4 regions of the Terribacillus sp. JSM ZJ617 genome follow, and region 1 is predicted to be linked to each of the others. Evidence: riboswitches for the same ligand, from Rfam matches in the RefSeq annotation. Region 1 holds a riboswitch; each other region holds the start of a gene.
What was found. Region 1 has a riboswitch for S-adenosylmethionine ahead of ACH6C1_RS14990 (homoserine dehydrogenase). Riboswitches for the same ligand answer to the same signal wherever they lie in the genome.
Positions count from the first base shown of each region.

Region 1 (7,849 bases):
CTAAAATTCATTGAGAAGGGCTCCTCCGTTACCTTAGAGGGGTTGAACAAGGATAGCCAAGCACTCATGCACAGATTGACAACTAGCGATTCAACACATGTGAACGTATCAAACCATTAAAAGGCGGTGCATCCATGTATAAGAAAATCGTAGTGGCAATTGATGGATCCGACCACTCCTTCCTTGCAGCAGAGCATGCCATACAGTTGGCAAAGCTGCAGCCGGGAACCCACGTCGAAGGAATTCAAGTACTTGATTATGAAAAGACAAAAGCAGATGTTCTGCACAGCACGGATCCAATTCAACTGCAAAGCAAACGTGACGAAAAGCTCCAGCGTTTTCGCGATGCGTTCGAAGCAGCATCCATCCATTACAAACTGATCATGAAACACGGCGAACCTGCACCGATGATCTTAGAGCATGCACGTGATACTCGAGCTGATCTCATTATCATGGGCAGCCGCGGACTGAATCCACTCCAGGAAATCGTCCTCGGAAGTGTCAGCAGCCGTGTAGCGAAACGCGCGAAATGTTCTGTCATGATCGTCAAATACCTGCCGTAACAAAAGGCTGCTGAATGATTTCGGCAGCCTTTTTAATACCTGCTATAGTAACCAAGAGGAGTGATGTAATGAAGATACGAAAGCTTTACCCAACTGAAACCCCTCCCATGGACCTTTTGCTCGAAGCAGACCCTTCTAAAACAAAGATAGAGGCATACCTTCGTTCCGGAAGCAGTTTTATTGCAGAAATAGGCAATCAAATCTCCGGCATCTATGTTCTATTGCAGACTAAATCAGACACCGCGGAAGTAGTTAATATTTCAGTAAGAGAAGCCGATCAAGGAAAGGGTGTCGGTAAAAAACTCATCCACCACGCCATTGGGCAAGCCCGCATACAAGGCTATGCTAAATTGGAAGTAGGGACAGGCAATTCAAGTATAGATCAAATCGCCTTCTACCAAAAATGCGGTTTCCGAATGAAAACAATAGATCATGATTTCTTTCTTCGCAACTATGAAGAACCTATTTTTGAAAATGGTATTCAGTGCCGGGATATGGTCCGTTTTGACTACAACCTGTAAACGGCTTTAATTCTTGTTTAATTTGTATTATCAATTTCTACGGTCACCAAGGTCCTTTTGACTGGATTTCTTTAATAAAACTTCCATTTTTCCAATTTAATTCCCTTAACCATCTAGATATTTAGTAGGATAAGATTATAATAATAATGCTGTCTTTATTATTTTTATACTATTATCCTGATGAGACAGGGAAAGGAGAACTTATGAAGTTCTGTAAAGAATGCGGTAAAGAACTGAAGCCCGGCGCCCAGTTCTGTAATAACTGCGGCACAAGCGCAAGCGGAACACCCACTCCCCAGCGCCAGCAGCAAGCCGCGCCCAAGAAGAAAATGAGTAAGAAGAACAAGATCATCCTAGCGAGTGTCATCGCAGTACTGATTATCTTGTTTGCCGGCTACAAGACTGGAGAAGCAATGACCAGTAAAGATAAGGTGATCGACGAGTTTGAAACGGCTTTAGCAGAGAAAGATGCAAAGAAACTTGCGAAGGTCCTTACTACAGATGATAAAGAGCTCAAGATTGATGAGGATTCCGTACAGGGACTCATAGCTTACTACAATGAAAATCCGGAAGAATTGGACATTTTAGTAGCGGATATGAGAAGCCAAACAGAGGAAACAGTTGCGTATGCCACTGGTCCTATCCACCTTTCTAAGGATGGGAAAAAACTTCTTCTGTATGATAATTACGAAATTAACGTTCAGCCCTATTACATAACTCTATCTACTGCTTATAAAGATACGGTGCTTAAAGTAGATGGGAAAGAAGTTGGGCAAGCAGACGCAGATGATTTCGAAAAGACATACGGCCCATTTGTACCAGGTACTCACGAAGTATCAGCTGAACTGACACACGATATGATAGAAATGGCTGCAACAGAAAGTATGGACCTCTACAGCGAGGATACGAACCCATACAGTGACCTGCAGGTGGAAGGTTCTATAACAGAAGATACGAGGAAACAAATCATGGATCAGATCAATGCGGTCGGTGATCAGCTGGCAAATGCCAAAGCTGCCAAAGACACAAGTCTGCTAAAAGATGCCGGAAAACCATTTAAGCAGATGGTCCAAGACGAAATCGACAGTTTGGATTCTTGGGATTATTCCTACGAGGGTTCCTACCTATCATCGGAATTCGACCTGGATACATTTAATGTAACCAAATTGGACACCGGCTGGGCGGTAACAGCGGACGTCAGCCAAACATTCAATGAAGCAGAAATTTATGATGAATCGACAGCTGATTTAGAGAAGCAGTCCCACGAACTGAGTTACGTCATGGTTTATGACGAAAAAGCAAAGAAATGGCAAGCATATGATGCCGATTATTCCTATTTCAGCTCCATCGGTGATAACACCGAGATAGTGGAGAACAAGAAGCCTACGGTATATGAAGCGGATGGATCCAGTAAATCCGATGAAACAAAAACGGCTGGCAGCAGTGCTGAAGGAGATATTCCTGACACAGCAGTCACATTGATGGACAACTACCTGCATGGCTTAATAGACGCAATTAATGATGATAGTTTCAGCAGCGTTTCTCCATATATGGCAGAAGGATCAGCGTTATACGAATCCCAACAGACACTTGTTGATAATTTGACATCCAAAAGCATCACAGAATCCCTGGATGATTACGAGATTACCAGCTATGAAGAAGACGGTGATTCGGCAACTATCACAACAAAAGAAACAATTACAATCTCATACAGCGACGGCACGTCCGAACAACAAGATTATGATTGGACATACACAGCAGAGAAATCGGGAGACGATTGGAAGCTGACGAATATTGAGTAAAACAAAAGAGACAGGATTTCCTGTCTCTTTTCCTAATTAAAAGATTGAAAATTGATTCATGAGTTCTTCCATTTGTTCTATTAGTTCTTCCAGATACATTCTTTGAGCAATATACAAAACAATCATTGTGCAGATAGTCACAAATAAAGAGCTGTATACAATATCCAAGCCACTTCTGCTATCACGATATAGGCTAACCAACACAAGCACTGGAACAATGAAAAAGGTACCAACGAAACCAATAGTAGTAAACCACAAGAAAAGATTAATGTTTACTAGTGCAAGCAGGAAACCTAATGCTACTAATCCTAGGAAAGGAATTAAATAGCTCCCGTACCTAACTATTATAGATTTGAAGCTTGTTTCAATCTTTGAGAGTTTGCTCGCAGCAAATACCAAAACTGCCACCACGAAAACAAAAAACGCAAAGAAAATGAACGGCTTGATAGCAAACTCGACAAATGATAACTCAATGTCTAGTTCATCCGCACTTAGCATGTCTCCAAAAAGAGGTACAGTGCTTATTTCCTTTAATAAATTCTTCATCCCGATATAAACTGTCAATCCTAAAAACACAGCGAAGAGAATCATCGTGATGATGCTATTCGTCAGATTGCTAACACCGTAGCGCTTACCTGAGCTAAATGGGTGTTTAATCACATCAGCAAAATAATGGAAAAATGATAATGATGCCTGTTTTGTGACCTCAAGGTACTCATTCGCCTTGGCACTTTCACCCGATAAAACTGCCTCTTGCTGTGTGTGACCTGCTGCAGTTTGCCCTTGCAAAGCCGCACCGCAATTCTCGCAAAACTTACTCCCCTCTGTATTGTTGTGTCCACATGACGGACAAGCTACCATAAAATCTACCCCTTACCTAAAATATTGCACATTTCTCTATGTACTTCCTCATTATACAAAAAATAGGCCAAAAGAGGCAGTACTTATCAGAATAAGCATGTAAAAAGGCATATATAAGTCATCATATGTACACCTTCTTTTTTGTCCATCTTATCAACTTCCTACATTAAGCCTCTGCCTTAGCCTGTGCTCTTGCGGCAAGTCGATAATAGCGACCATCAGATGCAACGACGTTTTCTCCGTGAAGAAGAACTGTCTCACCAGACGGCAAGTGAACAAAAGGAACTGCCTCCCGTTTCTCCGTGAATTTGATTTCGCGTTTAACATTGATTTCTTTGCGCTGATGGACGAGGTTCGCCAAGTCCTCGACGATGGCACTGGCCGTCGGCAGGGCACCGGCACCTGGCCCTTGAAGCTTCAGCTTGCCAACCAGATCACCTTCCACACATACAGCATTATCTACTCCATCCACACTGTACAGCGGGTGTCCAGCTGTTAGGATGACTGGTTCTACAGATGCCGTCACTTCTCCACCCGCATTTTCAAGCATGGCAACATGTTTAATTTTCCACCCTTGTTCTGCGGCTGCACGGATATCTTGTGAGGAAACCGAACGGATTCCCCTGCGCGTGACCTTCTCCCAATCCGGCTGGGCTTCAAATAACAAATCACTCAACACCATTAGTTTATAAAACGCATCCCAGCCATCAACATCATTGGCGGGATCTGCTTCTGCAAAACCAGCTTCCTGCGCAAGACGCAGCGCCTCTCCAAATGGAAGGCCCTTATCGTACATTTCCGTCAGAATGAAGTTAGATGTGCCATTTAAAATCGCCTCTACTTTGACGACATGGTTAATATGCAGAAGCTGCTTCAGCGTCCCAATCACCGGTACACCGCCGGCGACTGCTGCTTCATATTCCAGCCGAACACCTTTATCCTTTGCCAATTGCTTCAACTCCGCGCCCCGGGAAGCAATCAATTCTTTATTCGCCGTGATGATATGACAGCCGTGCTGGATTGCTTCCGTTAAATAACTGAAAGCAGGCTCAATTCCGACACTCGCTTCGATGATCACATCAAGATCTGATATAGAGAACAACTCCGCTGCATCGTCTGTCAGCAATGCGTCCGTCACTTGCTGCGCATACTTCTGCTTTTCCCGCACCAAGACACCTGCCACATGTACCTCCTTCCCGAAAATCGCCTGCAGGTTCTCCTGATGGGAGCGGATCGTCCTCCCTACAGCGCTTCCTACTGTGCCGTATCCTATCAATCCAATCTTCACTGCTGTCATTTGCTTTGCCTCCTCGAATGATTTTCTGCATAAAAAAAGCCTCCCTGAGAGGACAGGGAGACGAATGTACCGTGCTGTGTCTTCTCTCATCTACAGGAATTAGCACCTATACAAGTCAAAGTTACACTTGCAGGTTGCCGGGCATCATCGGGCCAGTCCCTCCGCCGCTCTTGATAAGAGTTTTGTATTCATTTGTTATGAAGGAGTTTAGCATGAATAATATATAGAGTCAACTGAAAATTCTAACAACATTACCCAACAAGACTGTCATAAAGGGAACGTGCTCGGCTTATATCGGCCACACCATGAATGATTGCTCTGCCATCAGCAAATAGGACAATTCTATGACCATTGTATTGAAAAGCCAGCAGGTATTCATTAACAGTGATCTGGTCGACTGCACAAACCCACTCTTCAGATAAAGCTCGCAGGTTCAATGATTTTTTGACGCTAGGCCTTATATGGACAGCCTCCCTTCCGCAAAGGACATCCAGTCTCGTCCGGGAGGAGCCATTCAAAAAAGGCAATCCTGCATGTGTGCCGCAGCTGGGACAACTTGAATTGCGAAGGTTTTTCACGTCCACTCTCGTATATTCCCCTGTCCAAATATCAAATGCACATAGTTCTGCCTTTACTTCCTGACCGCATAAGATTCGTAATGCTTGTGTCACTTGCATCGCCGCCACCCATTGGACAATCGGGCTGATGATTCCTGCCGTATCACATGTTTCGCTTTGCTGCGGAAGCTGTTCCAGGAGACAGTGAAGACATGGAGTATCTTTATTGGCAAGTACTGGGTAGGTTATCCCGTAGCTGCCCACACATGCACCATATAAGTACGGAATACCGTGCTTCAATGCTGCATCATTGACGATTAAACGTGTCTCGAAATTATCGGTAGCATCCACTATTACATCAGCACCTTCAATCAAGTGCTCGATATTATGGTAATCAACATTTTCAATTACGGTATGCAGCGTCACTTGCTGATTGATTGCCTGTAGTCGCTCCTTTGCTGCAGAAGCTTTCGGCAAATAGGCAGCAGCATCTTGCTCTGTATACAGCTGCTGGCGCTGGAGATTATGGAATTCAACATAATCCCGATCAATAAGCATCAGTTCTCCAATACCAGCACGCACAAGCATCTCTGCAGAAGCAGAGCCTAATGCCCCCATCCCAATTAAGACAATTTTACCGTTTTCCACCTGTGCCTGCCCATCCTTGCCGATGAACAGCTCCTGTTTCCGATAACGATCCTTCATCAGGTAAACAAACCTTCATTCGGGCTGCTAGCTACTGCGTAATTTTTTTCGGGAATTCTTCCTGCTTCAAAACCTAAACGACCTGCTTCAATAGCCAGCTTCATCGCATATGCCATTCGAACAGGGTCTGCAGCTCCGGACACAGCTGTATTCAACAAGACACCATCCGCCCCGAGCTCCATTGCATACACAGCATCTTTTGGCGAACCAATACCAGCATCAACAATGACCGGTACACTGCTCTGTTCAATGATCATACGCAGGTTGAAAGGATTGATGATACCTTTTCCCGAACCAATTGGCGATGCACCTGGCATAATCGCATGTACTCCCAGATTCACGAGCCGCTTGGCCAAGACAACATCATCCGACGTGTAAGGCAGGACAATGAAGCCCTCTTCCAACAGCATTTCAGATGCCCGCAGTGTCTCTATTGGATCAGGAAGCAATGTCCGGTCACAGCCAATCACTTCCACCTTCACCATATCGCATAACCCCGAAGCTTTAGCCAGTTTGGCAATACGAACAGCCTCTTCTGCTGTCTTTGCCCCTGCTGTATTCGGAAGTAAAGAGTACTTTTCCAGATCCAGCTGTTCCAGGAAATTTGGCTGGGATGGCTCAAAGATATCCATCCGCCTCACAGCAAATGTCAGTATCTCTGCCTTCGAAATATCGACTGCCTTTTCCTGCACCTCAAATGACGGGTATTTGCCTGTTCCCAATAATAAGCGGGAAGCAAAAGTCTTCTCTGCAATCTGTAACATTCTTCATCCTCCTCCTACAAAATGAATCAGCTCGACTTTATCGCCATTTCTAATCGGCTGCTCTGCATACGAAGCTTTATTAATGATCTCTTTGTTCAGTTCGACAATCACAATCCTTTTCTCCAGGGAAAGTGATGCTAACAGCTGAGCTATAGTCTTGATATCAGCGGATAATTCCTGCCGCCTGCCATTCAGCTGAATATTCACATCAATACCTCCTCGCCAGTGTTCAATCTATCGACACGAAATGCTTCCTTCCATTCTTCCAGAACTTCATTGCTGCTTATCAAATCACAAATCATCTTGCCCGTAGCTGGGGCAAGCAGAATGCCATTGCGCTGATGGCCAGCAGCGATATACAAGCCCTTCATTTCTGGATGCTCACCAATCAGCGGCTTGCCATCGTATGTCTGAGGTCTGAGACCTGCCCAGCTTCTGAGGAACGGCATTTTATCAACCACTGGCAGCATCTTTCTCGCTTTCTCCATGATAGTCTGTAATCCGCCAAGCGTGGGCTCGGTGCTCCAATCATTCTTGACCTTTGTTGCACCTATGATCAGCTCATTGTTGTTACGCGGAACAATATAATGCTGATCATGGAATAAACTGCATGTAAGAGGAGTTTGAGTATTCGTAACAGCAATGCACTCACCCTTCACTGGAAAAATCGGCGTCCCCAACCCAGAACGCTGGAGCAAAGCATTACTCCAAACTCCGCTGGCAATCACCACACGATGTGCTTGCCATTCTCCTTTGGAAGTCCGTAACCGATAATGAGC
Region 1 is NZ_JBISEQ010000004.1:279,620-287,468, forward strand. Features, by position in the region: gene ACH6C1_RS14965 (SulP family inorganic anion transporter) at 1-120, shown strand, start outside; gene ACH6C1_RS14970 (universal stress protein) at 135-563, shown strand; gene ACH6C1_RS14975 (GNAT family N-acetyltransferase) at 632-1,084, shown strand; gene ACH6C1_RS14980 (zinc ribbon domain-containing protein) at 1,288-2,886, shown strand; gene ACH6C1_RS14985 (zinc ribbon domain-containing protein) at 2,923-3,747, opposite strand; gene ACH6C1_RS14990 (homoserine dehydrogenase) at 3,914-5,044, opposite strand; SAM riboswitch class I at 5,128-5,224, opposite strand; gene ACH6C1_RS14995 (ThiF family adenylyltransferase) at 5,296-6,306, opposite strand; gene ACH6C1_RS15000 (thiazole synthase) at 6,306-7,070, opposite strand; gene thiS (sulfur carrier protein ThiS) at 7,074-7,277, opposite strand; gene thiO (glycine oxidase ThiO) at 7,274-7,849, opposite strand, start outside.

Region 2 (7,849 bases), on a different contig from region 1:
CCTATAACAGATTCACTTAAGTCAATAAAATTTAGATTGGAGACCTTAAGATGGACTATCGATACCTTGGTAAATCTGGTTTGAAGGTAAGCAGGCTTTGTTTAGGTACGATGAATTTTGGTACTACTACAGAAGAAAAGGATGCATTCCGAATGATGGATGCAGCACTTGATGCAGGCATTAATTTCTTTGACACGGCGAATGTATACGGTGCAGAAAATCGAGGTCTTACAGAATCAATTATCGGAAGATGGTTCAAGCAAGGCGGAGGCCGGAGGGAGAAAGTCGTTCTGGGTACAAAAGTATACGGAAGCATGCATAATGCTGCCGATGGTCCAAATGATGAGGCTGGGTTGTCAGCTTATAAAATTCGGCGTCATCTTGAGAAATCTTTAAAGCGCTTGCAAACCGATCACATTGAGCTGTATCAGATGCATCATATTGATCCTGCCGTAACGTGGGAAGAGCTATGGGGAGCTTTTGAATTAGGAATCAGCCAAGGGAAGATAGGTTATGTGGGCTCCAGTAACTTTGCTGCCTGGCAGCTCGCGGTAGCACAAGGCGCAGCAAAAAACCGCCATTTCTTAGGTCTGGTCTCCGAGCAGCATAAATACAATCTCAACTGTCGATATGCTGAATTGGAAGTATTGCCAGCAGCTGAACAGCTTGGGATTGGCATTATCACATGGAGTCCTTTGGATGGCGGTCTGCTTGGAAGAAATGCACTTAAAAAATTACCTGGAAGCCGAAGTGATAAGATTGGTGATAAAATCGATGCCCAGCGAGTGCAATTGGAGCAATTCGGTCAACTATGTGAAGAACTAGGAGAAACACAGGATAATGTTGCGCTGGCTTGGCAGCTTGCCAATCCAGCTATAACTGCGCCAATCATTGGGCCGCGTACAGTTGGGCAATTCGAGAGTGCATTACATGCGCTAGAAATTCACCTTGATGAATCCGTTTTAAAACAGCTGGATGAAATTTTCCCGGGTCCAGGCGGAGCAGCACCGTATGCTTATGCTTGGTAAATAGGAAACTCCTGAATCCGTTATGGATTCAGGAGTTTTTTACTGCCGAAGGACTGCATCCGCAAGCGAATACACTACTGCATCATCAGTAGGTGGGTTATGCAATCCAGCTCTTACATCACGAAAATGGCGCTGCAGCGGATTGTCGGCAGACAAACTCCGGGCTCCAACTATTCGCATGCATAGATCCACGACTTCGTTCGCTTTATTGGTGGCAATATGTTTTGCAGCAGCTAAATCAGGACTCATTTCTGATCTTTTTTCAGGGTGCTCGACCCACTTCCTGGCTGTACCATAAAGTACTTCTCTGGCATTAAACAAAGCCAATTCTATCTCGCCGATTTTTCTCCTGACCTCTGGAACATCCTTAATTGGACCTGGCAAGGAAACAGGCTGGAATTCTGACGCAAATTGAATGGTATAATCTCTCGCAGCAACAGCAATACCTAGGTAAACAGCCGCAATCTGTAAGTACCAGCCTCTTGTAGTGGACTTGCCCTTGGTTTCTTCCACAAGCAGCGCATCTTGCTCAACAATTACGTCTTCCAAAATCAAATCATCGCTTCTTGTACCTCTCATTGCGATGCTATTCCATGTTTCTTCCACAGATACGCCTTCCAAACTATGATCGATCAAAAAGAAGCCTTTGTTTCCAGATGGAAGTATAGTTGCGGTAGCAATACTGTAGTCCAAAGCAGCAGCCATCGAAGCAAAAGATTTACGGCCGTTAATTCTCCATCTGGAACCTTCCAGCGTTGCAGTTGTCGTCGGAGCTGCTCCTCTTGAAGGACTGCCAGTGGCGTTTTCTGTCTGAACTAAATTGAGAAGAATTTTGTCATGAATGATTTTGTTGCATAGATGCTGAAAACTTTGTTCATCCCATTGTCTGCTCTCTGCGTTTTCCAGTACAACACCGAGCTGCCAGCCAAATGATAGAGCGGTAGGAGCATCACCTTGTGCAAGTATCTCTTGAACTTGTAAGTACTCGACAAGATTTAATCCTTTGCCTCCATATTCCGTCGGCACAGTCAGTGACAAGAAGCCTCTTTCCTTAAGTGCCTGGAAGTTTTCATATGGGAACTCGCCGCTGCTGTCAAAATGAGCTGCGCGTTCTTTGAATTCTTTAGAAAGGATTCTTGCTTGCTGTATCACTTGATCAAACACTTTTGTTTTCTCGGCAGTTTCTCGCATGAACATTCTCCTCTTCCAATAAAGTAAAAAACCTCTTTCAAATGAAAGAGGTGGCGTTATGTAAGCATTCTCTCTCATCTTTCAGACATTTCTGTCTGCTGGAATTAGCACCTTGCTTCATGAAAAGCGGTTGCTGCAGGGTCGCTGGACCAGTTCCTACCCTGACTCTAGATAAGTGTATCTATTCGGTTGTCGGCATAAATATAATCCATAATTTGAATATTGTCAATTATACATTTAATTTAGAAAACTCAATTGACAGACAGAGGACTGTCCTGTATATTGAGCTGTAATTCAATAAGCATTTCTTATCCAGAGAGGTGGAGGGACTGGCCCTTTGAAGCCTCGGCAACAGACTGCTGCAGTACTGTGCCAATTCCAGCAAGCTGCTAGCTTGGAAGATGAGAAGAGTGGACGTCGTACGCCTGCGTCGACTTAGAAAGACCTCTTCTTATCCGAGAAGGGGTCTTTTTATTTGTTAAAAATGGAGGGATAAAAGTGGGAAAGCAAATCATTATGAATGCATTTGATATGAATAGTGCGATGCATAACTCGCATGGGTTATGGAAGCACCCAGAGAGTAAGCGGCATCGTCAGTACAAGAATCTGAATTATTGGATCGATCTTGCTAAGTTACTCGAACGCGGTAAATTCGATGCAATCTTCTTTGCCGATGTACTGGGAATATATGATGTTTACCGGAATAGTAAAGCTCCTTCTATCCGGGATGGTCTGCAGGTCCCCCTGAATGATCCAGCGCTATTGATTTCTGCAATGGCAAGTGTAACCGAGAATTTGGGTTTCGCCGTTACAGTAAGTACTACATATGAACCACCATTTGGGAATGCACGACGTTTTTCCACCCTGGATCATTTGACGAAGGGCAGAGTTGCTTGGAATGTTGTGACGTCATATCTTCCGAACGCTGCGCGGAATTTTGGTTTGACCGAAATGATCAAGCATGATGAGCGGTATGAGATTGCGGATGAATTCCTGGAGGTTTCATATAAGCTTTGGGAAAGCAGCTGGGAGGAGGATGCAGTGGTTGAGGATCTGCAAAACCAAGTATTGGTGAATCCTGAAAAAGTACATGAAATCAATCATGAAGGCCATTACTTCCAGGTAGAGGGACCGCATTTGAGTGAGCCTTCCCCGCAGCGGACACCTGTGATTTATCAAGCAGGTACATCCGAACGTGGACGGGAATTTGCTTCCAAGCATGCAGAATGTGTTTTCGTTGGAGGGCCCACGCCTGAGCGTATCCGTCACTACGCAGAGGATATAAGGGAGAGGGCTGCCAAGCATGGCCGGAATCCAGATCATATTAAGATTTTCTCCTTCCTGAGTGTCATCGTAGCGGAAACCACAGAAGAGGCGCAGCAAAAGTATCAGGAATATGCAAGTCATTGGAGTCCAGATGCTGCCAAGGCGCAATTTGGTGCAAGCGGATACGACATTTCTGAATTTGAGGAAAAGGATCCTGACGAGCCGTTTTCTTATGGTAAAACGACAGAAGGCGGCCACTATAAAGCAGCCTCATTGACAAAGGATGCAGCCAAGCAGCTGACAGTCGGCGAAGCTTTGAAGCGGTTTGATACACCTGACAAAAGCTTGATAGTCGGGAATCCAGAAGAGGTGGCAGATAGCATCCAGCACCAATTTGAAGAATCTGGAGTCGACGGCTTTAATTTGAACCACCTTGTTACACCGGGGGATTTGGAGTCATTTGTTGACCTGGTAATTCCGATTCTGCAAGAAAGGGGACTTTATAAACAGTCCTACAAATCAGGCACATTGAGAGAAAAATTATTTGACTATGAATCAAGCAGACTACCGGCTGGGCATCCTGCAACTAAGTTTCGACAGTTGAAAATACCGACAGGAGAGGGAGATGAAAGGTGATAAAACTGGAGAACATCACAAAGAAATACAGCAGCAAGGGAAAGGAGATCATTGGCGTTGATGATGTGACTCTAACCGTTGAAGCTGGTGAAGTGTTTGGAATAGTTGGATACAGCGGAGCGGGCAAGAGTACCTTGCTGCGCTGCATCAATCTATTGGAAAAGCCAACGTCTGGCAAAGTCTTTGTTGATGGAGTTGATTTGCAGGAGCTGTCGCCAAAGAATCTGCGAAAAGCAAGACAGTCGATCGGTATGATTTTTCAAGGCTTTCATCTAGTCTCCTCAAAAACGGTATTTGAGAATGTGGCATTTGCATTACGAGCTGCAGGAGCAGATAAAAAACAAATAAAGCAGCGAGTTGATGAGCTGCTTGCCTTGGTGGGGTTAGAGGATCGAAAACATCAGTATCCAGCACAGCTTAGCGGCGGTCAGAAGCAGCGGGTCAGTATTGCACGGGCACTTGCGAATCAGCCAAAGATCCTTTTATGTGACGAAGCTACTTCTGCCTTGGACCCTGGTACGACAAAATCAATTTTGGCTTTGCTGAAGAAAATAAATAAAGAACTGGGTCTGACAATCGTTGTCATCACGCATGAAATGGAGGTTGTAAAGGAGATTTGCAGCCGCTGTGCAGTAATGCAGGATGGGAAAGTGGTAGAGCATGGTCCAACTTATGATATTTTCTCCGATCCTGCCAATCCTCTGACAGCATCGTTTATCCAGACTATACTTAGTTTTGATCTCCCTGAAGAATTATTGGGAGAGATAAACGGAAAGCTGGTCAGGCTGCAATTCAAAGGCAGCATTGCTGCCGATGCTGTTGTATCGGATATGCTGCAGGCATTTCCGATCCGCGGCAATATACTTCACGGCAAAGTAGAGTACATCCAAAGCAAGCCGTTGGGAATTTTCGTGATGGAATTGAACGGAAATGAAGCAGAAGTAAATAAAGCAATTGCTTATCTGAGAGATAAAGTAAGCAAGGTGGAGGTGTTTGATGATGGATCGCGTAATCGCCATCTTGCCTGAATTGAACCAAGCATTTCTTGAAACGCTTCTAATGGTTTCCATCGCTCTGGCTGTGGCGATCGTGATTGGGCTTCCATTTGGAATTCTATTATTTGTAACAGACCGAGGTTTGTTTTTAGAAAATGTGGTGGTAAAAAGAATAGCCGGGCTAATTATCAATCTCATTCGATCGGTTCCTTTTGTTATTCTGCTTGTCTTCTTACTGCCTTTCACACAATTTCTGCTCAATACGACGATCGGTCCTTTAGCTGCTTCTGTATCCTTATCTGTTGCAGCTATCCCGTTTTATGCAAGAATCGTAGAATCCTCAGCCAGGGATATAGACAAGGGTGTGATTGAAGCAGCTATGGCGGTAGGAGCTTCTCCGTGGATGATTATCAAAAGTATCATCCTTCCGGAAGTAAAGCCCGGATTAATCACAGGACTAACTATTACAGCTATCAGTCTTATTGGATATTCTGCTATGGCCGGCACAATAGGCGGAGGCGGGATCGGAGATTTGGCAATACGGTATGGATACTACAGATACGATAATACAATCATGTTCACTACGGTCATCGTACTGATTGTACTCGTTCAAGTTGTTCAGTACTTAGGTGATCTTATAGCAAGAGTTGTCTCAAAAAGATGAACTATGAGGAGGAACGAAAATGAAAAAAGCTGTTTTATTGTTATTTGCCGCAGTATTCATCACAGTCTTAGCTGGCTGCGGTTCCGGAGAAAGCAGTGCCTCATCCGATAAAAAGATCGTCCTAGGTGCAACAATTCCGTATAGCGACATGCTTGAAAAAGGCGTAAAACCGTATCTGGAGGATAAAGGATATACAGTGGAAGTAAAGGAGTTCAATGACTATGTGCAGCCGAACAAATCATTGGAAACCGGTTCACTGGACGCCAATTTATTTCAGCATAAAGTATATATGGACGCTTTCGCTGAGGAGAACAACATGGAGCTGACCAGCGTTATAACAGTTCCAACAGCACCTATCGGTATTTATTCAAATGAATTCAAGTCACTGGATGAAATAAAAGATGGAAGCACCGTTGCACTTGCTAATGATCCGACTAATCTTGGTCGTGGTCTGACCGTCCTAAGAGATAATGGTCTAATTGAAATCGATGAAAATGCTGATCCATTGCGGGTCACAGAGAAAGACGTGATAAGCAATCCGAAGAATTTAAAATTTGAACCAGTTGAAGCTGCACAGCTGCCGCGGACATTGGAATCTGTTGATTTGGCTGCTATTAATGGAAACTTCGCTATATCAGCTGGCATCGATTTAGCGACAGCACTCGCACTTGACGAATTGCCGGAGGACATTCAGAACCGCGTAGTAGTCTCTACAGAAAATAAAGATGAGCAATTTGTTCAGGATATAAAGGAAGCAGTGGAGTCGGAGCAGTTTGCTAAGGTGATTGAGGAAGAGTTTCCAGAATTTCATAAGCCGGAGTGGATGAAGTGATATACGGAAAGAGAAGGATATTCCTTCTCTTTTTTTGTGCTTAATAGATGTAGCTTAAAGAAATTGCTCATGATACGGGTACCATATTTCGCAGACATAGCAGACTTACTTAAGTGCAAGTACACGAAAGTAAAAGTAGAAAACTCTAGAGTGAAATGCCCGAACGGGAAAGACAGAACATCTTAGAATGGTGCATACTATTCTTAAGGATATCTTTAGGAGAAAAAAATGGACAATCATGTGTACACTCAAAACAATATAAAACAAGAAAACAATAATATGGTCGCAGCAAGGATACCAGGATTAATTTGGATCTTTGTTACTTTTACTGCTTCTTTAATTATACAAATTGTATCAGGAAGTTCTGTTTTGCATTGCACTTCATTTAGTTTGCTGATCATTATGTTTAGTACGTTATATTGGTTTTCAAACAGGTTCCTGCCGAGAAGAGCTTGGATGTATTTTGTTGTCCAAGGATTAATTGTATATGGAAGTGCCTTTTTAATGTACAACGTTTCGGTAACAATTATTGCATTGTTTCCCTTACTCCTAGGTCAGCTAGTTGGGATGGTCGGTAGAAACAGGCTCGCTTTCTTTGTCATTTTAGCTGGTCTATCTATTATTGCTTCAGTCATTATTATCCCAAAAGAAAGTTTGTTTACCTATTTTGTTATCGTTATCCCTGCTACTTTAATAATTGTTGCCTATGCTGCAATCTTCTTCAAACAGGTAAATGCAAGAATAAGAATACAACAAATACTGCAGGAACTGGAAGAGGCACATCACCAAGTAGAGAATCTAACGCTGTATAGTGAACGGCAGCGGATGGCACGTGATTTGCATGATACGCTGGCACAAGGGATTGCTGGTATAAAAATGCAGCTCGAGGCAATCAATGTCCACCTTTCTAATGGAAATCAAGAGCGTGCGCAGCAAATAGCGCAGCTTGCTATGAAAGGTGCCAGCTCCGTATTGGCAGATTCCCGGATTGTCATTGATGACTTACGTTTACACGAAGAAAATATCGAATTAGAGTACATCCTGCGCGAAAATACACAGCAGTTTACAACTGCAACAAGCATACCATGCAGTTTAAATTATGCAGTCGTGCAATCTCTATCGCCGAAAATTACTGAGCATCTTTCCAAAATCGTTAGTGAATGTCTGTTGAATATCGCACGTCATAGCAAGGCAAGCGAAGCTTCTGTCTCTATTACAGGCACTTTGGATAATCGTA
Region 2 is NZ_JBISEQ010000003.1:260,265-268,113, forward strand. Features, by position in the region: gene ACH6C1_RS12850 (sulfurtransferase) at 1-7, shown strand, start outside; gene ACH6C1_RS12855 (aldo/keto reductase) at 51-1,028, shown strand; gene ACH6C1_RS12860 (acyl-CoA dehydrogenase family protein) at 1,068-2,219, opposite strand; SAM riboswitch class I at 2,291-2,397, opposite strand; SAM riboswitch class I at 2,525-2,627, shown strand; gene ACH6C1_RS12865 (LLM class flavin-dependent oxidoreductase) at 2,718-4,121, shown strand; gene ACH6C1_RS12870 (methionine ABC transporter ATP-binding protein) at 4,118-5,149, shown strand; gene ACH6C1_RS12875 (methionine ABC transporter permease) at 5,118-5,780, shown strand; gene ACH6C1_RS12880 (MetQ/NlpA family ABC transporter substrate-binding protein) at 5,800-6,612, shown strand; gene ACH6C1_RS12885 (sensor histidine kinase) at 7,069-7,849, shown strand, end outside.
Region 2: it holds a riboswitch for S-adenosylmethionine, as region 1 does, so the genes downstream of both, ACH6C1_RS12865 (LLM class flavin-dependent oxidoreductase) here and ACH6C1_RS14990 (homoserine dehydrogenase) in region 1, are expected to answer to the same signal.

Region 3 (7,849 bases), on a different contig from region 1:
CGCCATATGCGGGTCAAGTCCTGCCCATGCATCTACATCACCTGACAGTAGAGCGCTAGCTCCGTCTGCATGCTGCAGATTTACAATTTGAACATCCTGTTCGTCCAAACCAGCTTCCTGCAAAGAACGCTGAAGGAAAATATAAGGATCAGTCCCGACAGTTGCGGCGACTTTCTTCCCTTTCAAATCTGCCGGTTCTTGGATATCGCTGTCCTTAGCAGCAACCAATGCTGTCCATTCTGGTTTTGATGCCAGATATATACCTTGAATCGGATTGCCATTCGCCTTGGCAAGCAAGGCGGCACTTCCTGCTGTAGATCCGAAATCAACGCTGTTACTGTTCAAAAATTCCAGTGCCTTATTAGATCCTTGGCTGAGTGTCCAAGTTACTTCGATGTCAGAATCCTTGAATGCTTCTTCTGCCCATCCTTTATTCTTTATCACCAGACTTGCTGGGGAGTAGTAGGCATAATCCAAGCGAATTTGTTTTAGTTCACCTGATGCACTGCTGGAGTTTCCGCAAGCTGCCAGAAAGACGATGACAACTAAACTAAGTAAAGCTAGTAAACTTCTTTTATCTATAAGGGGAATCTTATTCATCAATCGTTACTCCTTTATTATCCAGTTCACAGGCATACGTGCTGATCGAACCGCGCAAGCGTTGTGCTTCTTTGTATGTGCAGCGATTGTGAACGACTTCCAATCCTGCTTCTCTTGCAATAGCTGCGGCTTCCTGCGAAACGACACCTTCTTGGAGCCAGAAGATTTCCGGACGAACTTCCGCCGCTTCTTTAGCGAGTTCTACAGCTGCTTCAGGACTGCGGAAAATCTGAGCGATATCGATTTTCTCCGGTACACTTGTCAAATCAGGATAAGCTTTTTCTCCCAATACACTCGTTTCGGCAGGATTAACAGGGATGATTTTGTATCCGAGTCGCTGCATCTTCCGTGCCAAACGATTACTTGGACGCTGTTCCTTACTGCTCAAGCCCACTACTGCAATAGTTTTCTGACGTCCTGTCGCATCTGTCGCACTGCCGAGTGCTTCCCGGATGACGGCTTCATCATTGATGACGATTTTCCTTGACTCAGAACGGATTCCCGTCGCTTTTTCCAAGGCACGGTCTAAATCGTGGATTAGATCATCTACTGACTCGATTCCAACAGATAGACGTACCAATTCTTCTTTTACTCCTGTAGCAGCGAGTCCTTCCGCATCCAGCTGTAGATGTGTTGTTGACGCAGGATGAATAATCAATGATTTGGCATCCCCGACATTGGCAACGTGTGACCATAGCGCAACATTGTTGATCAAAGTAGCACCAGCTTTTCTGCCGCCTTTGATACCAAAGTTGACAATCGAACCAGTACCGTTCGGAAGCACTCTCTTACCTATTTCATACGATGGATGGCTGCTGAGCCCAGGGTAAGCAACCCAATCAATTGCCGGATGCTGTTCCAGGTAGGTCGCAAGCTTTTCTGCATTTTGGACATGGCGTTCAACGCGCAGGTGCAACGTTTCCAGCCCCTGAATAAGCTGCCATGCATTAAACGGGCTTAGCGCAGCACCTAAATCGCGGAGCAATTGCACACGCAATTTCGTGCTGAAAGCGAGTGTGCCAAAATCAAATGCATAGCGGATGCCGTTGTAGCTTGGATCAGGTTCTGTAAATGTCGGAAATTTCGGTGAATTCCAATCAAACCTGCCTCCATCTACAATCAACCCTCCTATAGAAGTACCATGACCGCCAATCCACTTTGTCGCACTATGGACAACAATATCAGCACCAAGCGTAATCGGTTTGCTCAAAATCGGTGTAGCAAATGTACTGTCGACGATTAAAGGAATACCAGCATCGTGAGCCACTGCCGCTACTGCTTCCACGTCTAGTACATGCAGACTCGGATTCCCGATGATTTCAGCAAAAACAGCCTTCGTTTTGTCTGTAATTGCTGCGCGGAAAGCTTCCGGATCAGTCGGATCGACGAATTTAACATTGATTCCGTAGCGTGGCAGTGTCGTCTGGAAAAGATTGTACGTTCCGCCATAGAGATTGGTCGCTGCTACGATTTCGTCTCCAGCGCCTGCCAAATTGAGAATGCTGTAGCTGATTGCTGCCATACCAGACGCGACACCGACTGCTGCAACGCCGTCTTCCAGCAATGCTATCCGTTTTTCCAATACGTCAACCGTCGGATTACCAATACGGGAATATATGTTACCAGGCTCATCCAAGGCGAATAGGCGCTCTGCATGATCTGTATCATGGAAAAGGTAAGAAGTTGTTTGATAAAGCGGCACCGCTCTTGAACCTGTTGTCGGATCTGGTGCTTGCCCGCCGTGTAATGCTAATGTCTCTGCTTTATAAACTTGATCTGTCATTTTGTCATTCCTCCAATTATATATAGATGAAAAAAGCAGCTTCTGGTAAGAAGCTGCTGCATAAGCATGGAACTTCTTATCTCTCAAACTCTTTGTTTGCTGGAAGTAGCACCTTCCAAGCATTGCTGCTTGCAGGTTGCCGGGCATCATCGGACCAGTCCCTCCGCCTCTCTTGATAAGCTATTATGAAATTTTTATAGGTTGCTGAAGCAACTGGCGGATATGATGTCCCCACTTCTCAAATTCAAGCAGAAAGCCATCATGTCCATAGATTGTTGTTACATCTACATGGCGCGCACCCGGAACTTCCGCCGCAAAGCGGCTAATCTCTTCCGGAGGGAACAGCAGATCCCTCGAGAAGCCGAACGACAGTACAATCGCTTTTATTCTTTGGGCAGCAGACTGCCAGCCACCTCTTCCCCTTCCGATATCATGGCTGTTCATAGCCTCCAGTAATGTCATGTAACAGTTGGCATCAAAGCGATTGACGAGCTTCTCTCCTTGGTAGTTCAAGTATGATTCCACCTCGTATGCTGCATCGTCCCTTTGGGATGCAGCGCGTCGGAAGCGCTCATTATATTGATGATCAGAACGGTAAGTAAGCATTCCTACCATCCGTGCAAGTCCAAGACCTGCTGCAGGTAATTTGTCTGCTGTGTAATTACCATTGTTCCAATTCGGATCAGATGTGATAGCTGTCTTGGCCAAGTGATTATAGGCAATCGCATAGTCACTCACAAAAGGAGTTGCTGCAAGGGGGATTAGTACATCCATAAAATCCGGGTACATGACGCCCCACTCCAGCACTTGCATCCCTCCTAATGATCCGCCGATCACAGCCCTCAAATGAGAGATTCCTAGCTTCCCCAACGCAATGCGCTGAACCGAAACCATGTCACGAATCGTGATAGCTGGAAATGCCGATGCGTACCTCTCTCCCGAATTTGGATCTATTGATAAGGCACTTGTTGTACCGTTGCATCCGCCAAGCACATTGAATGTTATTATCTGATACCGGTCGGTGTCGATAAAACCTCCGGGCTGCAGCAATCCGCTCCACCAGCCTGGATCTGCACTAGTGCCGGCCGCAAACTGATCTCCTGTCAGAGCATGGCAGACCAGCACCGTTTCTCCCGATTCAGGACCGCTTTTTTCATAAGCAACCTCTACCTTTGAAAGGATATGACCAGATTCAAGCTCAAAATCCCCGATGAGAAGTTTGCCGGTTTGGTATGACTGTTGTGACTCCATGTTCCGTACGCTTCCTCCCCTCAAATAAAAAAGCCACCCTGAGAGGACAGGGTGGCAATATGTACCGACTTGTCTCTCTCATCTCTAAAGTGCATACGCACTTTCAGGAATTAGCACCTTATAAGCATTGCTGCTTGCAGGTTGCCGGGCATCGTCGGGCCAGTCCCTCCGCCTCTCTTGATAAGAGCTTGCTATTTATTTGTTAACAGGATTGTAGCATGTGTTATTTTATGAGTCAACTATAAATTCTGAAATTTCCATTTACGCTATAAATATCCCTGGAAATTTGGACGCCCCGCATCAGCTAATGCCAATGCGGGGCTAAAATGTAACTTTTCTATTGTAAGTAGAGGATACCTAATACATCCTCCTGCCGCGGTACTTGTTCCACATGGTAGTTTACACTTAAACGATGCAATCCCTACCTCTATTGCATCCTCACGGCTCCTAGGCCGCTCCAGTCTGAATAAGTACTTCTGATTAAAACTATAGCAGAATGCCAATGATCTTCGATAAAGTTACTTAAACATCGAAGACGTTAACTATCTTATCATGCTTTACAATTATTGTCAAACTCCCGATGTAGCACTTCTCCGCAGCTGACTATCTATTCCCGCTAGCAACCTGCACAAACCACCCTAAATTTCCCATCTTTCTTAGATGCAGTCCTATTTTAAGTAACGCTTTATGACAAAAGTACTGAAAACACTTACACGTTTTGGTCAGAAATATTCACGTAAGATAACCTCACAAGTTTGTTACATTTTTTTGTCTGGCACTTATAATGAGAAAAGATTTAAATTTTCAAACAATACAGATACACACAGGGGGTAGAGAAAATGGATATGGCTAATACGGTATTCATGTTTGTCGCAACTGTCTTAGTATGGTTGATGACACCAGCACTCGCACTCTTCTACGGCGGGTTGGTAAGAAGCAAGAACGTGCTGAGCACAGCAATGCACAGTTTCACAACTATGGCAATCGTATCGATTATCTGGATTATCATCGGCTTTTCCCTGGCATTCTCACCAGGTAACGGAATTATTGGAGGATTAGACTTCTTCGGATTGAATAATGTTGGTTTCGAACCAGCTGAAGGACACACCATTCCATTCAACTTATTCATGATGTTCCAAATGACATTCGCGATTCTGACAACTGCAATTGTGTCTGGAGCTTATGCAGAACGTATTCGTTTCCCAGCATTCATTCTTTTTACAGTTCTATGGGTACTCTTCGTGTACTCCCCGCTTGCACACTGGGTATGGGGCGGCGGCTGGATCGCTGAAATGGGCGCACTCGATTTCGCAGGCGGAAACGTTGTCCACATTTCCTCCGGTCTTGCAGGCTTGGTTGTTGCCATCGTCATCGGCAAACGGAAAAATGCTGGTTCAACTGCACCGCATAACCTGATTTTCACCTTGATCGGCGGCGCTTTGCTCTGGTTTGGCTGGTTTGGCTTCAACGTCGGCAGTGAGCTTGCTTTCGATGATGTAGCCATGTATGCTTTCATCAATACAAATACTGCTGCTGCCGCTGGTGTACTAGGCTGGATGATCATTGAATGGGTCGTCAACAAAAAGCCGACACTGCTGGGAGCTGTATCCGGTGCAATTGCTGGTCTTGTAGCTATTACTCCGGCTGCTGGTTTCGTTTCCCCGATTGCCAGTATTCCGATAGGCTTCATCGGCGGCCTTGTCTGCTTCTGGGGTGTCGGCTGGCTGAAACAGAAGCTTGGTTATGATGACGCACTGGATGCTTTCGGCCTGCATGCAGTAGGCGGTACGTGGGGCGGCATCGCAACTGGTTTGTTCGCTAGCGACTCCATTAACGCAATAGTGGAGCACAACGGTCTTTTCTATGGTGGCGGTATTGATCTATTATGGAGACAGGTGGTTGCCATCATCGCGACATTTGCCTTTGTCGGCGTGGTGACATTCATCCTGATCACAATCGTCAACCTTATCTTCAAAGCACGTGCTACTGACGAAGAAGAAGCAAAAGGCTTGGATCTCACGATGCATGGCGAGCGTGCTTACCAGGACTAATTAAAAGGAGGAACGGTATATGAGTGACATGTTCAAGGTTGAGATTATCACTAGGAATTCAGCGGATCTTGAAGCTTTCAAAATGAAAATGGCTGAAATCGGAGTATCTGGCATGACTTTCTCCCATGTGCAAGGCTGCGGTTTGGAAGAAGGCTATACGGAGTTATACCGGGGCGTCAAGAAAGTACAGAATGTATTTGATCGACTAAAAGTGGAAATCGTCGTCAGTGCAGTTCCAGTCGATGACGTTATCAAAGCCGCCAAAAGCGCACTCCATACTGGTAAAGCAGGTGACGGAAAGATATTCGTCTATCCAATCCAGCAAACAATTGATATCAATACAGGAAAACAAGGTCCGGCTGCCTTGTAATAATCGGCGCTCCCTTTTTGGGGGCGCTTTTCTCTATGTAAAAAAGCCAGCCTTCATCAGGCTGGCCATGAGAAGAACATGAGCTGACAATTACCATTAGGACATCTGTGAACATATTATAAGCAGAAATCTGTAATAGCAATCCTGCTTGAGGCAAGCAGGAGAGCTACTCTATAGCACTATTCTATTTGATAGATTTTAGCTGTATTCGGGTCATTACCATTGTTGCTGCGATCTTCATCTACAAGGCTTTTCAAATTCTTGATAGCATCTTCGAATTCATTTAAAGATAACTGTTTTGTTGCGTAAAGGGAACAAAGCATAGCATAAGCAATCGGCATTGTATTCACTTCTACAATAACATCAACATCTGAGTTACCGCTATGGGCAACTTGGGAATTGTTATCGTTTCTACTAGTTGAAAGATAATTGTTATCGTTTCTGCTGGTTGAAAACGGGTTTTGATATTTTCTTAGATTACTCATTGTTCTTCTCCTTTCTTAACGATTAATTAGCAAGGTCTTCTTTTATGTCTACGTCTTTTCTTGCCTTTGCCGCCATGATGACCATGGCCGTTATCATCGTCATCATCATCTTCAAAATCTACTTCAATGTCCTCTTCAACTTCTGCGTCTGCTTTTGTTTTAACCCAAACGTAGGAGTTACCGCTTTTAACAACTTTTGCTTCATTGTGGTTTTTGGATTTGTTTTTAGCTGCGCTTTCGGATTCTACGTCGAATTCTTCTTCATCATGTTCTCTGTCATGTTTGTGGTAGCTCATCTCTTGGTTGCTCCCTTCATATTTGTTCTTTTTTTCCCATCTATCACCCATTAGTGATTCCTCCTTTAAGTTTGTAATCAGCTTACAGTTATAAACTATGCAGCTTGAACCGTTTATGTATGGTCAAACTGTTCAGGGGCAAACATGGAATTTGGTGATATAGTAGAGGAAAAGGAAGGGGTGTCCCCGATGAATTTCGATTATCATACGCATGCAGATGGGATTATAGTGCGGCCGTTATGTAAGGAAGATTATACCAAATGGTTCAGTGGATTCAGCAGACGTAAGCTGTCTCAGCATACCCACGATCCGGGACTGCTCGACATGACAGATTGTACCGACTCTTGGTTTTCCGATTTAGTAGACAAGCATCAGCAGCTCGCCGCAGAAGACAAAGTGTATGTTTTTGCTGTATTCCGAGAAACAGATGGCGCACATCTTGGTATGATCGATTTCTCTACATTAGCGCGTGATGATTTTCAATGGGGAAGAATCGGCTATACAATCCATAATCAATACTGGGGTAAAGGCTATGGTAAAACAGCAGTTCGTTTGGCACTTGATGTTGCTGTCTGTCAGCTTCACTATCAACGGGTCGAGGCACATATCAATCTGGATAATCCGCAATCGATAGCTCTTGCCAAAAGCGTCGGCATGCATTTTGAATGTATCCGCAAAGGCTTTATTTTTGAAAATGGGCAATGGACAGACCATCTCGTTTTTATCCATTCTGCACAAAAATGACGGGCTTCTGCTGAAGCCCGCCGAACTCTTTATCTATTTTCTTCTTCATATTCCCTCGTCAGGTTCTCTGCTTCTTCAGGCATTCCATCGTGCCGCTCATACGTATCTGTACCTGTTTCTTCATATACTGCTTGCTGCTCATCTCCAGCAGCATTATCATAACGAATTTCCACATACCCGCCGTCAGCATATATATAAAGATCAGAAGTATCACGAGTCAGATTCACATCATCTCCTAGATCGGCTAGATGTTCGTTCTCTAATTCGAT
Region 3 is NZ_JBISEQ010000001.1:1,030,919-1,038,767, reverse strand. Features, by position in the region: gene ACH6C1_RS05030 (aliphatic sulfonate ABC transporter substrate-binding protein) at 1-600, opposite strand, end outside; gene ACH6C1_RS05025 (PLP-dependent aspartate aminotransferase family protein) at 593-2,383, opposite strand; SAM riboswitch class I at 2,457-2,565, opposite strand; gene metX (homoserine O-acetyltransferase MetX) at 2,567-3,634, opposite strand; SAM riboswitch class I at 3,710-3,821, opposite strand; gene ACH6C1_RS05015 (ammonium transporter) at 4,474-5,685, shown strand; gene ACH6C1_RS05010 (P-II family nitrogen regulator) at 5,705-6,055, shown strand; gene ACH6C1_RS05005 (hypothetical protein) at 6,235-6,540, opposite strand; gene ACH6C1_RS05000 (hypothetical protein) at 6,567-6,887, opposite strand; gene ACH6C1_RS04995 (GNAT family N-acetyltransferase) at 7,026-7,580, shown strand; gene ACH6C1_RS04990 (hypothetical protein) at 7,610-7,849, opposite strand, start outside.
Region 3: it holds a riboswitch for S-adenosylmethionine, as region 1 does, so the genes downstream of both, ACH6C1_RS05025 (PLP-dependent aspartate aminotransferase family protein) here and ACH6C1_RS14990 (homoserine dehydrogenase) in region 1, are expected to answer to the same signal.

Region 4 (7,849 bases), on a different contig from region 1:
AATGCTTGTTCTGTAGTTTTTCGTTTATCCATTTTCTGTTCGCTCCCTTATCTTTTTCATTGCTTAGATAAGTGCAAAGCCCGGACAGAAAAGGATACAATGGCGATTAGTAAACAGACTCCTCACACAAAGTATCGCCTTTCCTATTAGGCTTTGCATGAGCTGTTACAAATTCTGACGCATGAGCATTCCTCTCAGTTGCCATCAGGTATCACCTCCACTTCCAGAATATACAAGAATGGGAGTCTTGGCAATACATCACAACGGCAAGATAAGTCGTTTATGACTCTGACAGATAATGATCAGGATTTCTTTATCTTCGGATAACCCTTGCATTTATGCGCAGAATAACCTCGATTAATCATAAAGGAGTGTCCAGAATGAAAGAAATACTGCAGCAAGTAAAAGACAACTTAGAAAGAACGTTTGACCATCCTGATTCAAATGATTTAACTAGCAGTATTGCATTGCTGGAAACAGCTATAGAACAATATGGTGATAAAGGGACTATGCTGCAAGATGCGATTCGTTCTTTAACACACGCACAAAATGCCAAAAACCAGCTTGAGTACGCGGGTGACATCTCTTCATCGGCATCTTTCGGACAAGCGTACACAGCTGTTAATCAAGCTCTATCTTCGTATGACAAATAACAGTTATATCTCAAGCAGTTTCAAGATTGTTTATTTAGATCCTGAACAGCTTAACAGCCATCCCTTTAATGCAAGACTGTCATGTCTTAATGAATGGTGTACTGGATTCTCTGACAGCTTAGATGCCATAGAAAAAACCTACTGCCTATCGCAGTAGGTTCTATATTTATTTATGAAGCAATTGGCTTCGTCGGCGTTTTCGGTGCTTGTTTTGGGTAGTGATTTCTTAGGTATGGCATTACCCAGCGATCTAGCCCGTACCGTCCAGCATTAGCTCCTGCGACTAGCAGGAAGACAGTAAGCAAGACCATTTGTGCGTTTGTGCTGACGGTGCCGCTGAACAGGAAGGCGAAGTTCATTGTTATTCCCATTAGAGCTGCGAAGTTGGTAAAGACTCCGAGAATAAGTGCGATTCCGACAAGTATTTCTCCCCACATGACGAGGAAGCTGAACAACCCTGCGTTTGGCAATGCGACCTGTTCCAGGAAGACCGCCCACCAGCCTTGCACCGCTGGATGATCTCCGCCGGCTTGCGCGACAGCGCCTTGCAGGAAGCCACTTGCATCAAAACCACCGCCGGTCAGTTTGCCAAGTCCGCCTGTTAACCAGCTATAGCCTAGATAAATCCTAATTACTGCCCAAAGTGCCGCTGCTGCTTTACTATTTCGAATCCATTGTATGATCATTTTCTTCCACACTCCATCCATGAAAATAGTTTGTTAAACATTTCACATATAAGATTGAGATGGATTAGCGCTTTTCCTTCTACACTTGTAGTATAAGCGAAAGGATCAGATTGCGCTCAGATTTGTGAACGTTTTCACAAATTTGCAATATTCCTTTTACAGTTTTGTGAACGTAGACAAAATGCTGTTTCAAATGGTTTTCTTTTTCCGTCCACTTGCCATATCATTCTCTGACTTGGAGTTAATCTAATTTAGCAATGGGCAGAACTCATTCTTCCGACAAACCTATAGCTATAATAAAAGAAACGAGGCATAGCCTCGTTCTTTTATTCGTAGATGGCCTTACCGATACGTATCATGTGTCGGCACGAACAGATCTTCCTCAGCCTGCCGGACGACTGAGAAATGGTCGACATTATAGTGACCGTGCAGAATCTGATTGTGATGCTGGATGATTTGCTCCGCTGTCAGAACATCAGAACCGGCTGTTGAGTGACCATCTGCTACGAGTGTTACATCCATGCCTTGTACAGTTGCAGTACGAACTGCCGTGTCAATACAATGCTGGGTTTCACAGCCCATGATAACAAGATGGGTAAATCCTTCATCTTTTACAAACTCCAATAATCCTGTTCCGTAGAATGCATTTGTTGCCTGCTTGTCAAAGATGGGCGCTTCCGGCGGTGCTTGAATATCCGGATGAATCTGGAATCCAGCTCCTTTTCCTTCGGCAACATCTGTATCGCGGACGAAAAGGATAGCGGCATCTGCCGTTTGTGCTTTAGTGATGACCAAATTAATTTGCTCTATTAGATTTTCTTTTCGGTAAACAGGTCTCTCTCCTGCTCCTCCTTCAATTAGTGCTTGCTGTGCATCGATAATCAATAATGCTTGCTTCAATAAAAGCTCCCCTTTAGCTGATTGCTAGGACTCTCCTGCTTTGCGACTTGTATGCTGTCTTAGTCTGTTTCATACTGAACCGCCTCCTACTTGAAAATTAACTGTAGTATACACTACTTCCTAGTAAAATGGTGTCTTTTTCCAATCGAAAGATGTTTATTGTCTGCTCAATCCGGTTATCTATACCGTGTAATAGAACACGTGAGGAGGATTAACATGGCAAAGAATAAATTAGCACTTCATGAAACGTTGGAAGTACACGAAGTACTTACTCTGAAGCAAAGCTGCCTCGTGAAATCCTATGCATTACAATCCCTGGCCGAAGATGACACTTTGAGAATGATTCTGGATAATGATGTAACTAGTTCAGAGAAAGCAATCAAGGAATTGCAGGAAGTCCTATCTTAATAAAGGAAGGTGATTGGAATGAGTATCACGGAAAAATTGAAGACAGCAGGAAAAATGCGTGATGAGTTAATTGCGACGGAATTACTGGTTTCAGCTAAAGCCACTGTCAGAACCTATGCGGTTGCACTGACAGAAACTGCATCTCCTGATGTACGAAAGGTTTTGAAGAAACAATTGGATCAAGCAATTGATAATCACGCCAAAATCGCAGATTACATGATCAAAAATGACATGTACTATGCGCATGATGTGGACAAACAATTGAAACATGATAAAGAAAAAATCGAGAAGTCACTCGAATTAGTGAAATAAAATAAACCTCGTACAGCCAGGGCGCTGTACGAGGTTTTTCTTTATTAAAATTGCAGTTCTTTACTTCTCCATAGATAGGTTTGAATCAGCTGATTCGTATCCTCAAGATCCTTTACCGATACGACCTGTGTTGTCTGGTCAAGATTCTCGATCGGGATATTCAAGACGCCTACCGGAATTTTAGTGGATATCTTTTTGTAACGATGTCTGAATAGGAATTCCAACTGAAATGGAATGTCATGAGCAATGGCTAAATCGACGAGCTGATTTTTCAAAGTCTGATTGATTGGAATTGTTTTGTCTGCCACTTTGATCGCAACGCCGCTTCCTAATTCGATGGCTCCTCGGCTTTTATGCGCAATTCTTTGGCGAGGGACGGATCCGATAAAAAAGGCTGCTTCTCCTTCGAGCTGATAGGTAAGCTGCTTTTTGTTATGAATCGGAAAGAAGATGATAGTGATTTCTCCTTCAGATGTATTCCATTGCTGCAGAAGATTGATTGCAATTGCCGGCGCCACTTTATTATCCAGCCCTTTCCCGACGACTCTTCCGCTCACTTCGTCACCAAGATACAGAAAATCATCAAAAAGCGTTACATGATCACCAGGCTCAACGCCCATCTCTCGCGCATCATTTTCTGAGTTCGCCCCGATGTCAATCAGAGCTGCATGCTGCTCTGCTTCACCTGTCTTGATCACGCCCTGCACTAATCCATCCTTAGTCTCCACTTGTACAGTCTGCCCCTGAGCATAGGTGAGCGAGAAATAGTTTGCATCCGCTACAAGCGCGCCCGATTCCGTTATCGACGTCACCACGTAAATCTCTTCCTTTACCTCAGCGAGCAAGGTTATCTTCGGCGAATACTTTTCTCCATATTTACGGACAATAAGATTCCCCCGACTGTCAAAGTGCATCTCATCTGCGAATGGTGTAATCTTATCGACGATCTGTGAAACAAATGACTGATTGTACCCTTTGTACTTGGATAGTTCCCGAATCAATTCAAACATGTTGCCTTCCCCTTTCTGTAGGCAGCGGGACAAATACAAAAGCCTCTCGTGCAAGATGCGTCGAGAGGCTTCCTCTATTCATCTTATCTGCCGGCTATGAACCGATGGAATTAGCACAGTATCTGTTGTCAGACCTGCTGCTGAGGTTTCAATGGGCCATATCCCTCCACCTCTCTGGATAAGAAACATATACAGTTTTCAGAAAGTTTACCAGACAACGATTAGATTGTCAATATATCTTATCGGGTTACTCGGATTAACAAATGTAAATTGCTTTAGAGAACCATAATATGCGGGCATAAGAATGATTTAGCACAATTAAAATTAATGAACCACCTAATTGATTTTATTGGTATATTTATACATATGTATTGCGGGAGGGAGATACTTGAATCCAATACCAGAGAAACATTCTTACAATGATTACTTGAATGAATCAGATGTAAGCGACTTCTCACATCCTCTGATCAAAGAGAGGATCAGTGAGCTGATTTCATCTCAAATGTCCGAAATAGAAAAAGTCAGCGCAGTATTCCATTATGTTCGAGATAGTATAGCGCACTCATGGGATATTCAAAGCAAGCGAGTGACTTGCAGAGCATCAGAAGTCCTTACATACAAAGAAGGTATCTGTTATGCAAAATCTAATTTGTTCGCTGCCATGTTAAGATCAGTAGGAGTTCCCACTGGATTTTGCTACCAAAGATTGACGCTATTTGATACACCTGATAAAGGATATTGCATACATGCCCTAAATGGAGTTTATATCAAAGACTTAAATAAGTGGATCCGTTTGGATGCACGCGGAAACAAACCTGGCATACAATCCGAGTTCTCACTGGACGAAGAGCAATTAGCATTCCGGATTAATGAAGAATATGGAGAAATAGATTATCCTATTATCTATGCTGCACCCAATACAAAGACAATCCACACTTTAGAAACAAGCAAAAATGCTCTGAATATGTATAAGAATCGATTACCTGATTTTTTATGATATTGAAAAGGATCATATATGGAAGGAATGATTATAATGAGTTGGGAAGCCAGACGTGTCATTGCTGTTTTATTTATTGCTATTCCTCTTTTAATCGCAATTTATCTTTGTTTTAATAGTCATTTATTATTTCAAAATAGCTTTGACATGACCGATGGTGATGTTATAGGCAGGACTCTAATTATCATATTTACACTTTATCTTTTCACGAAGATAGGCTTCGTTATTTTTAAAAGTGCGCAAAAGCAGCCTTAATACTAAAAACTTCATACAGCATAACTAAACCCTCGAACAATTAAATTGTTCGAGGGTTCTATATATACTACTGATTATTATCACAAGCTGTTTGCTAAACAGAATAATTCGCCGGCATCCAGCTTGCCCCAACTCCGCCACGACCAAAATGGATTGCCATAACAGAACTGATTTCATTGCTGATAAATACTTCTGCTTTATCACCGCATATCTCCAATGCATGCTTTAACTCATTGGCAAGGTCAATGGAATTTACATGTGTAATACGAACAACTTGTTTACCTGATTGTTCAATATCATGTCTTAATCTTTCCAGCATCCACTTTAACAGACGTTTCTTGGTACGAACCTTACCCATAACCTCTAATTTTGCATCCTTAAAACCGATAATTGGTTTAATATGCAATAAGTTTCCGATCCTTGAAGCAGTTTTCGAAATGCGACCAGTACGTACTAGCGTTGTCAGGTCATTAATCGTAAGGTACAGCTGTCCATGTGTACGATAATATTCAATTGCCTCTAATAGTTCGTCAAACGATTTACCTTGTTCCATGAGCTCACACACTTTAACGACGATATTTTCTACTCCAATAGAAGCCGAATTCGTATCGATGACGGTAATTTTTTCTTTTGCACCTTCGATGGAATCCCTTGCTATACGGGCGGAATTGACGGTACCGCTTACATTTTCTGTACAATGTAGGCTGATAATAGCATCGTATTTTGCCAATAATTCTTCATAAAGGTTTACAAATACCTCTGGTGAAGGCAGGGAAGAAGAATAAGAAGCTCCCTCATCTATAAAACGAAATAACTGATCATTCGTAATCTCTTTTAAATCAATATAGGACTTATCATCTACGACAACATTTAAATGCGCGTAATATATAAAAGGATATTTCTGTAAATCCTCTTCTCTCAAGTTCGTAAGACTATCTGTGACAATTGCAATTTTCATATATTCACCTCTAATTCAGTATAACTTGTAAATCAAATAAAGAAACAAGAAAATTAGGAAATTAGTAATAAAATCAGTCAAGAAAATACATACAAATATCACAAATTTCCGTTTACTGTTACTTTGGATAAATTCGGAAGGTATTTGGAGCGCGGAATGATTTATTGTCTTGATATTAATCCTATTCATCTACATATAAAATACCCAAATTCCTATGGTTTTCAATCATCTTTAACTAAATATAGCTAATAAAAAAGCTGCCGGTCTCCCGGCAGCTTTTCTTATTCTGGTGCTGTTTCATGTGCCGGAGTAGTCAAATCGACTTCCTCCAGTTTATGCACCTTCGTTTTCTTTTTCACTTTAAATATGATCCAGCAAAGCAGGAATACTGGAATACCAATATAAGACGCAATCAAGGTGCCCCATTCAATTCCATCTGCTGTGAAAGCAGAGAAGCTCTGACCGACAATAACGATGATACATAGCACGAAGGCAAGAATCGGCGCTGCCGGATAGAATTTCGCTGTGTATGGTAAATCCTTGATGTCATTTCCTTGGGCAATATATGCTTTACGGAATCGATAATGACTGACAGCAATACCTACCCAGACGATGAAGCCGGCCATACCTGACACGTTCAATAGCCATGTGTACACGACACCATTTCCGAAGAAGGATGTCAGGAAAGCGACACAGCCAACTGCTGCTGTTGCAATCAATGCGTTCACAGGAACGCCGTTCTTGTTTAGCTTACCAAGGAAAGCTGGCGCTTTTCCTTCTTTCGCCAAGTTCCAAAGCATCCGTGTACTTGCATACATACCGGAGTTACCGGCAGACAGGACAGCGGTAAGGATTACCGCGTTCATGACAGATGCAGCAAACGCAATACCCGCTTTTTCGAACACAAGCGTGAATGGGCTCAAACGCACATCATCACTTGCAAGGCTTTCTGTTGTGTACGGAATGAGCATCCCGATAATGAAAATCGCCAAAATGTAGAACAGCAGGATACGCCAGAAAACAGACCGAATCGCTTTTGGAATCGATTTTCTAGGATTGTCTGCTTCTCCAGCAGCCGCTCCGAGCAGCTCTGTTCCCTGGAAAGAGAAGCCTGCTGCCATGAAGACACCGATCAATGCCAGAAAGCCGCCATTGAATGGTGCGTCTTCCACAGTGAAGTTGGAGAATCCAGGTGAGTCGCCGCCAAGGATTCCAATGATCATCAATAAACCAACAATGATGAAAATGATGACTGTTACGACTTTGATCAAGGCGAACCAATATTCGGATTCACCGAACCCTTTAACAGAAATATAATTCAATAAGAACATGATGATTAGACTGATAGCACTCCAGATCCAAGATGGTGCATCCGGGAACCAGAATCCCATGATCAATGTTACGGCAACGAGCTCAGCCGCAATTGTGATGGCCCAGTTGAACCAATAGTTCCAGCCTAAAGCGAATCCGAATGATTCATCGACAAAACGTGATCCATATGTGCTGAAGCTTCCGGATACAGGCATGAATGCTGCCATTTCTGCCAAGCTTGTCATCAAGAAGAAGACCATACAGCCAATCAGCGCATATGCAAGCAATGCTCCTCCTGGTCCTGCACTGCTAATAGCTCCTCCGCTGGCAAGGAATAATCCTGTACCGATTGTACCTCC
Region 4 is NZ_JBISEQ010000005.1:30,266-38,114, reverse strand. Features, by position in the region: gene ACH6C1_RS15630 (FusB/FusC family EF-G-binding protein) at 1-32, opposite strand, end outside; gene ACH6C1_RS15625 (hypothetical protein) at 381-653, shown strand; gene ACH6C1_RS15620 (DoxX family protein) at 824-1,339, opposite strand; gene ACH6C1_RS15615 (cysteine hydrolase family protein) at 1,682-2,239, opposite strand; gene ACH6C1_RS15610 (spore coat protein) at 2,456-2,647, shown strand; gene ACH6C1_RS15605 (spore coat protein) at 2,666-2,959, shown strand; gene ACH6C1_RS15600 (hypothetical protein) at 3,004-3,969, opposite strand; SAM riboswitch class I at 4,050-4,154, opposite strand; gene ACH6C1_RS15595 (transglutaminase-like domain-containing protein) at 4,358-4,966, shown strand; gene ACH6C1_RS15590 (hypothetical protein) at 4,985-5,221, shown strand; gene ACH6C1_RS15585 (DegV family protein) at 5,316-6,179, opposite strand; gene ACH6C1_RS15580 (amino acid permease) at 6,461-7,849, opposite strand, start outside.
Region 4: it holds a riboswitch for S-adenosylmethionine, as region 1 does, so the genes downstream of both, ACH6C1_RS15600 (hypothetical protein) here and ACH6C1_RS14990 (homoserine dehydrogenase) in region 1, are expected to answer to the same signal.